Variovorax paradoxus: one gene and its partner. The protein of the gene in region 1 interacts with the protein of each later gene in a pairwise test. Links are inferred from orthologs where the notes say so. Each region holds a gene or a part of one and is shown on either strand. Other genes may lie near its edges.

What was found. The genes of interacting proteins can lie anywhere in the genome.
Region 2: the proteins of groL (region 1) and aceE interact in binary tests that used the Escherichia coli proteins (3 or more experiments, as listed by UniProt). The link is inferred for Variovorax paradoxus from one-to-one orthologs.

What each region holds. Positions count from the first base shown.
Region 1 is NZ_CP091716.1:1,833,296-1,836,894, reverse strand. What follows is about bases 730-3,599. They hold groL (chaperonin GroEL), read left to right. Parts: upstream 730-1,273; coding sequence 1,274-2,926; downstream 2,927-3,599. Other genes in these bases: xylB (xylulokinase), read right to left, coding at 3,076-3,599; L3V85_RS08585 (co-chaperone GroES), read left to right, coding at 954-1,244. In the rest of the region: L3V85_RS08595 (FecR domain-containing protein), read right to left, coding at 1-190; L3V85_RS08590 (sigma-70 family RNA polymerase sigma factor), read right to left, coding at 190-699.
Region 2 is NZ_CP091716.1:4,567,397-4,571,066, reverse strand. What follows is about bases 1-3,306. They hold aceE (pyruvate dehydrogenase (acetyl-transferring), homodimeric type), read left to right. Parts: upstream 1-391; coding sequence 392-3,106; downstream 3,107-3,306. Other genes in these bases: aceF (dihydrolipoyllysine-residue acetyltransferase), read left to right, coding at 3,158-3,306; L3V85_RS21210 (PAS domain-containing sensor histidine kinase), read right to left, coding at 1-172. In the rest of the region: more of aceF, read left to right, coding at 3,307-3,670. UniProt on the Escherichia coli protein: Component of the pyruvate dehydrogenase (PDH) complex, that catalyzes the overall conversion of pyruvate to acetyl-CoA and CO(2).

The DNA of each region.
Region 1 (3,599 bases):
AACGCTGCCACGCGCGCTGATGGTCAGGGTGGGCGCGATGCCAGCGGCGCCAGTTCTCGCGGTCGGCCTCGCTGGCATCGCCGGAGCACAGCCGGGCATACCAGGCGATGGCCTCCTTGCGGACCTCGGATTCGCTGCGCGAGGGCGTGCCGATGTCGTCGGGCGCCAGTTCGATGCCGGACTTCATCATCAGGGCGCGAGCAGGTAGCAATGCTCGAGCGCCTTGAGCATGTAGTTGTTGACCGTGCGCACCGACACGCCCAGGCGGGCAGCAATTTCGGCGTAGGTCAGGCCGTCGAGCTGCGAAAGCATGAAAGCCTGGCGCACCGGCGGCTTCATGCCGTCGAGCATGGTGTCGATGGCCACCAGGGCTTCGAGCACGATGGCCCGTGCCTCGAGCGACGGCAACTGGGGTTCGGGCAACGCGGCCAGGGTGTCGAGGTAGGCGCGCTCCAGCGCCCGGCGCCGGTGGAAATCGACCACCAGCCCGTGTGCGATGGTCGCCAGGTAGGCGCGCGGTTCAGCCGCGGCGACGGGCTCCGTCTTGCTCAGCAGCCGCACGAAGGTGTCGTGCGCCAGGTCGGCGGCGTTGTGCGAGCAGCCCAATTTCTTGCGCAGCCAGGCGTGCAGCCATCCGTGATGGTTGCTGTAGAGCGTTTGCACCTCGTGCTGGGGTAACGCGAACTCGCCGGCCGGCATGGATGGAATTTCCGCGCAGCCGCTGGTGCCGCGCAAGGTCACTAATAAGAATGGTTCTCAATTGTATGCTTTTGCAGGATGCCATCCAAGCCGCCCTTGCCGACCCAGACCTTGAAACGTCATCGATTGCCCTTATGATTAGCACTCGCTGCTGACGAGTGCTAACAGCCCTCGCTTCCAGTCGATGGGCTGCCGGCCTCCGGTCCGGCACCCGACCACAAACCCGTTTCTTATCCATACATCCAGGAGATGCAATGAAACTTCGTCCTTTGGCCGATCGCGTGATCGTCAAGCGTGTTGACAGCGAAACCAAGACTGCCTCCGGCATCGTCATCCCCGACGCAGCCGCTGAAAAGCCCGATCAGGGCGAAGTCCTGGCCGTGGGCCCGGGCAAGCGCAACGACAAGGGCGAACTGGCTGCTCTGACCGTCAAGGTCGGCGACCGCGTCCTGTTCGGCAAGTACAGCGGCCAGACCGTCAAGGTCGGCGGCGACGAACTGCTGGTCATGAAGGAAGACGACCTGTTCGCGGTCGTCGAGAAGTAATTCAAACATCCCATTCGGAGTAATAAAACATGGCAGCAAAAGACGTAGTCTTCGGCGGTGAAGCCCGCGCACGCATGGTCGAAGGCGTGAACATCCTGGCCAACGCAGTCAAGGTCACCCTGGGCCCCAAGGGTCGCAACGTGGTGCTCGAGCGCTCGTTCGGCGCCCCCACCGTCACCAAGGACGGTGTGTCGGTCGCCAAGGAAATCGAACTCAAGGACAAGCTGCAGAACATGGGCGCCCAGCTCGTGAAGGAAGTGGCCTCCAAGACCAGCGACAACGCTGGTGACGGCACCACGACCGCTACCGTGCTGGCTCAAGCCATCGTTCGCGAAGGCTTCAAGTACGTGGCCGCAGGCATCAACCCGATGGACCTGAAGCGCGGCATCGACAAGGCCGTGACGGCCCTGGTCGAAGAGCTGAAGAAGGCTTCGAAGCCCACCACCACGTCGAAGGAAATCGCTCAAGTCGGCTCGATCTCGGCCAACAGCGACGAAACCATCGGCAAGCTCATCGCCGACGCGATGGACAAGGTCGGCAAGGAAGGCGTGATCACTGTCGAAGACGGCAAGTCGCTGGAAAGCGAACTGGACGTCGTCGAAGGCATGCAATTCGACCGCGGCTACCTGTCGCCCTACTTCATCAACAACCCCGAGAAGCAATCGGCGCTGCTCGACAACCCCTTCGTGCTGCTGTTCGACAAGAAGATCAGCAACATCCGTGACCTGCTCCCCACGCTGGAACAAGTCGCCAAGGCTGGCCGTCCCCTGCTGATCATTGCCGAAGAAGTCGAGGGCGAAGCCCTGGCTACGCTGGTCGTGAACACGATCCGCGGCATCCTGAAGGTCGTGGCCGTCAAGGCTCCTGGCTTCGGCGACCGTCGCAAGGCCATGCTGGAAGACATCGCCATCCTGACGGGCGGCAAGGTCATCGCTGAAGAAGTGGGCCTGACGCTCGAGAAGGTGACGCTGGCCGACCTGGGCCAGGCCAAGCGCATCGAAGTGGGCAAGGAAAACACCATCATCATCGACGGCGCCGGCGCTGCTGCCGACATCGAAGCCCGCGTGAAGCAAGTGCGCGTGCAGATCGAAGAAGCCACGAGCGACTACGACCGTGAAAAGCTGCAAGAGCGCGTGGCCAAGCTGGCCGGCGGTGTTGCCGTGATCAAGGTTGGCGCCGCCACCGAAGTCGAAATGAAGGAAAAGAAGGCTCGCGTCGAAGACGCCCTGCACGCTACCCGTGCTGCGGTGGAAGAAGGCGTCGTGGCTGGCGGCGGCGTGGCTCTGCTGCGTGCCAAGCAAGCCGTGGGCGACCGCGTCAAGGGCGACAACGCCGACCAGGACGCCGGCATCAAGCTGGTGCTGAAGGCCATCGAAGCTCCCCTGCGCGAAATCGTGAACAACGCCGGCGGCGAAGCCTCGGTGGTGGTGAACGCGGTTCTGGCCGGCAAGGGCAACTACGGCTTCAATGCCGCCAACGACACGTACGGCGACATGCTCGAGCTGGGCATCCTGGACCCGACGAAGGTCACCCGCACCGCACTGCAGAACGCCGCTTCGGTGTCCTCGCTGCTGCTGACGACCGAAGCCATGGTGGCTGACGCTCCGAAGGACGACGCTCCTGCCGGCGGCGGCATGCCCGACATGGGTGGCATGGGCGGCATGGGCGGCATGGGCATGTAATTTCGCTCGCCCCCAGGCTGCGCGGCACTTCGTGTCCGCTACGCCTACCCCCTACCGGGGGCAACACCTGCGGCCCGGCAGAGCCGGTTCCGCGGTGTTTCGCGAAACAAAAAACCCGTCTTGCGACGGGTTTTTTTATGGGCGCTTGGTTAGTGGAACTGGTCTCGCAACGCCGTGTAGAGCGCCTGGAATCGCGTGTGCCGCGCCTGATGCGAAGCAGCGGCTTCCGTCGACGGCATCAGCTGCTGCTTCACTGGCGGCAACGTGCACACTTCGGCGACATCCCCCCCATCGGCCAGCCACGCCAGCCGCGCCGCGCCCAGCGCCCCGCCCGTCTCGCTGCCCGCATAGAGCGTGAGCGTCACGCCGAAGATGTCAGCCAGCAACTGTCCCCACCACACGCTGCGCGCGCCGCCACCCACCAGCGCCACTTCGCGCAGCGGCATGTCGGCCGGCAGCCGCAGGGTGTCAAAGCCGTCTCGCAGGCCGAAGCTCACACCCTCGACCACGGCATAGGCGATCTCGGCCGGCCCGTGCGCATGCGTCAGCCCGAACAGCACGCCCTGCGCATTCGGGTTGTTGTGCGGCGAGCGTTCGCCCGAAAGGTACGGCAGAAAGAGCGGGCAGCGCTCGCGCTGCGCCAACGGCACCGACGCCGCCGCTTCGAGCAGCG
Region 2 (3,670 bases), 2.7 Mb from region 1 along the record:
AGAAGGCCGACACGATGGCCGCGAGGAAGAGCAGCACGGCCGCCATCGGCGCGAGCATGGCCACGGCGTCCTGCAGCACCGGCGTCTGCTTGCGCCACCACCTGCGCCACCACGAGAGGGGCGAGGCGTTCACGGCACTGCGGGCAACCGCCAGCGGAGAAGAAAGAGGCATGGTCCGAGTTTAGGTGATGGCCCCCTTCGGCAACGACTGCAAGGCGACAGTGGCATGGGCTCTCGAATGGCCATATTTAAACTGTCGAAATTCATCAAAATATCACATTGAGAAATCATCAAGCACTATTTGAAATTCAGATATTTCTATGAGAAACTCCGCCGCGCTGAGTGCATAGCGCACTAAATTACCGCCACAGCCCTAAAAGGAGAGACAAGCATGTCGGCAAATCCCGAGAACCTGTTCGGCTCGGCCGCGAATGACGCGGACGCCCAGGAGACCCGTGAATGGATGGATGCACTGTCTTCCGTCATCCAGAGCGAGGGTCCCGAGCGGGCCCACTTCCTTCTCGAGCAACTGCTCGAACATGCCCGCCAGAACACGGTCGACATGCCGTTCTCGGCCAACACGGGCTACGTCAACACCATCGAACCCTCCCAGGAAGCCCGCAGCCCCGGCAACCTGGAAATCGAACAGCGCCTGCGCGCCTACATGCGCTGGAACGCGATGGCGATGGTGGTCAAGGCCAACCGCCATCACCCGGCCGAAGGCGGTGACCTCGGCGGCCACATCGGCTCCTTCGCCTCGCTGGCCAGCATGTTCGGCGCCGGCTTCAACCATTTCTGGCATGCCGAGAGTGAAAACCACGGCGGCGACCTGCTCTACATCCAGGGTCACGTCTCCCCCGGCATCTACGCTCGCGCCTACCTCGAAGGCCGCCTCTCCGAAGAACAGCTGCTGAACTTCCGCCAGGAAGTGGACGGCAAGGGCCTGTCGAGCTATCCGCATCCCAAGCTGATGCCCGAGTTCTGGCAGTTCCCCACCGTCTCGATGGGCCTGGGCCCGCTGATGGCCATCTACCAGGCGCGCTTCCTCAAGTACCTGCATGCACGCGGCATTGCCAACACCGAGAACCGCAAGGTCTGGGTGTTCTGCGGCGACGGTGAAATGGACGAAGTCGAATCGCTGGGCGCCATCGGCCTGGCGGCGCGCGAGAACCTCGACAACCTGATCTTCGTCATCAACTGCAACCTGCAGCGCCTGGACGGCCCGGTGCGCGGCAACGGCAAGATCATCCAGGAGCTCGAAGGCGAGTTCCGCGGCGCCAACTGGAACGTCGTCAAGCTGATCTGGGGCAAGGGCTGGGACGCCCTGCTCGAGAAGGACCATGACGGCGCGCTGCGCAAGATCATGATGGAGTGCAACGACGGCGACTACCAGTCGTTCAAGGCCAACGACGGCGCCTACGTTCGCAAGAACTTCTTCGGCCGCGACCCGCGCACGCTGAAGATGGTCGAGCACATGACCGACGACGAGGTCTGGAACCTGCAGCGCGGCGGCCATGACTCGCAGAAGGTGTACGCCGCCTTCCATTCGGCCCAGAACCACAAGGGCCAGCCCACCGTGCTGCTCGTCAAGACCGTCAAGGGCTTCGGCATGGGCAAGATCGGCGAAGGCAAGAACACGGTCCACCAGACCAAGAAGCTCGGCGACGAAGACATCAAGGCCTTCCGCGACCGCTTCAACATCCCGATTCCCGACAGCCAGATCGCCGAGTTGCCGTTCTACAAGCCGGCCGACGACACGCCGGAAATGCGCTACCTCCACGAGCGCCGCAAGGCCCTGGGCGGCTACCTGCCGCACCGCCGCGTCAAGGCCGAGGAGAGCTTCACCGTGCCGTCGCTCGATACCTTCAAGGCGGTGATGGAGCCCACGGCCGAGGGCCGCGAGATCTCGACCACGCAAGCCTACGTGCGCTTCCTCACGCAGTTGCTGCGCGACAAGGCGCTCGGCCCGCGCGTCGTGCCCATCCTGGTGGACGAGGCCCGCACCTTCGGCATGGAAGGCCTGTTCCGCCAGATCGGCATCTACAACCCGCACGGTCAGCAGTACACCCCGGTCGACAAGGACCAGGTCATGTACTACAAGGAAGACAAGGCCGGCCAGATCCTGCAGGAAGGCATCAACGAAGCCGGCGGCATGTCCAGCTGGATCGCTGCCGCCACCTCGTACAGCACGAACAACCGCATCATGGTGCCGTTCTACGTGTACTACTCGATGTTCGGCTTCCAGCGCATCGGTGACCTGGCCTGGGCGGCCGGCGACATGCAGGCCCGCGGCTTCCTGCTGGGTGGCACTTCCGGCCGTACCACGCTGAACGGCGAAGGCCTGCAGCACGAAGACGGTCACAGCCACATCCTGGCCAACACCATCCCGAACTGCGTGAGCTACGACCCGACCTTCGCGCATGAAGTCGGCGTCATCCTGCACCACGGCCTCAAGCGCATGGTCGAGAAGCAGGACAACGTCTACTACTACATCACCCTGCTGAACGAGAACTACGCGATGCCAGGCCTGCAGCCCGGCACCGAAGAGCAGATCATCAAGGGCATGTACCTGTCGAAGCAGGGCCCCGCGCTCAAGGCCAAGGCACCCACGGTGCAACTGCTGGGCAGCGGCACCATCCTGCGCGAGAGCTTTGCCGCGCAGGAGCTGCTCGAGAAGGACTGGGGCGTGTCGGCTTCCGTGTGGAGCTGCCCGAGCTTCAACGAGCTGACCCGCGACGGCCAGGACGCCGACCGCTGGAACCTGCTGCACCCCGACCAGACGCCGCGCGTGCCCTTCGTGGCCGAGCAGCTCGGCGCGACCACCGGCCCGGTGGTGGCATCGACCGACTACATGAAGGCCTACGCCGAGCAGATCCGCCCCTTCATCCCGAAGGGCCGCACCTACAAGGTCTTGGGCACCGACGGTTTCGGCCGCAGCGATTTCCGCAACAAGCTGCGCGAGCACTTCGAAATCAACCGCCACTACATCGTGGTGGCCGCGCTCAAGGCGCTGAGCGAAGATGGCACCGTGCCGGTGGCCAAGGTGGTGGAAGCGATCAAGAAGTACGGCATCAATGTCGACAAGGTCAACCCGCTCTACGCCTGACCCTCAACAATCAACGAACGAAACGGCGCCTCACGGCGGGAGACAAACGATATGGCAGCAGTGGAAGTCAAGGTGCCGGACATCGGCGATTTCGATGAAGTCGCGGTGATCGAGGTGCTTGTGAAGGTGGGCGACACGGTCAAGGCCGAGCAGTCGCTCATCACGGTGGAATCGGACAAGGCATCGATGGAAATCCCGTCGTCCACGGCCGGTGTGGTCAAGGAGCTGAAGGTCGAGGTCGGCGGCAAGGTGAAGGAGGGCTCGGTGGTGCTCGTGCTCGAGGCCGAAGGAGCGGGTGCGGCTGCACCGGCGCCCGCCCCAGCCGCGGCTCCCGCCGCGGCAGCACCTGCGCCCGCGCCTGCAGCGGCCGCGCCGGCTCCTGCCGCCGCTCCCGCGGCGTCGGGTCCGGTCGAGGTCAAGGTGCCCGACATCGGCGATTTCAAGGACGTCGCGGTCATCGAACTGCTCGTGAAGGTCGGCGATACGGTCAAGGCCGAGCAGTCGCTCATTACGGTCGAGTCGGACAAGGCCTCGATGGAAATCCCGTCGTCGGCGGCCGGCGTC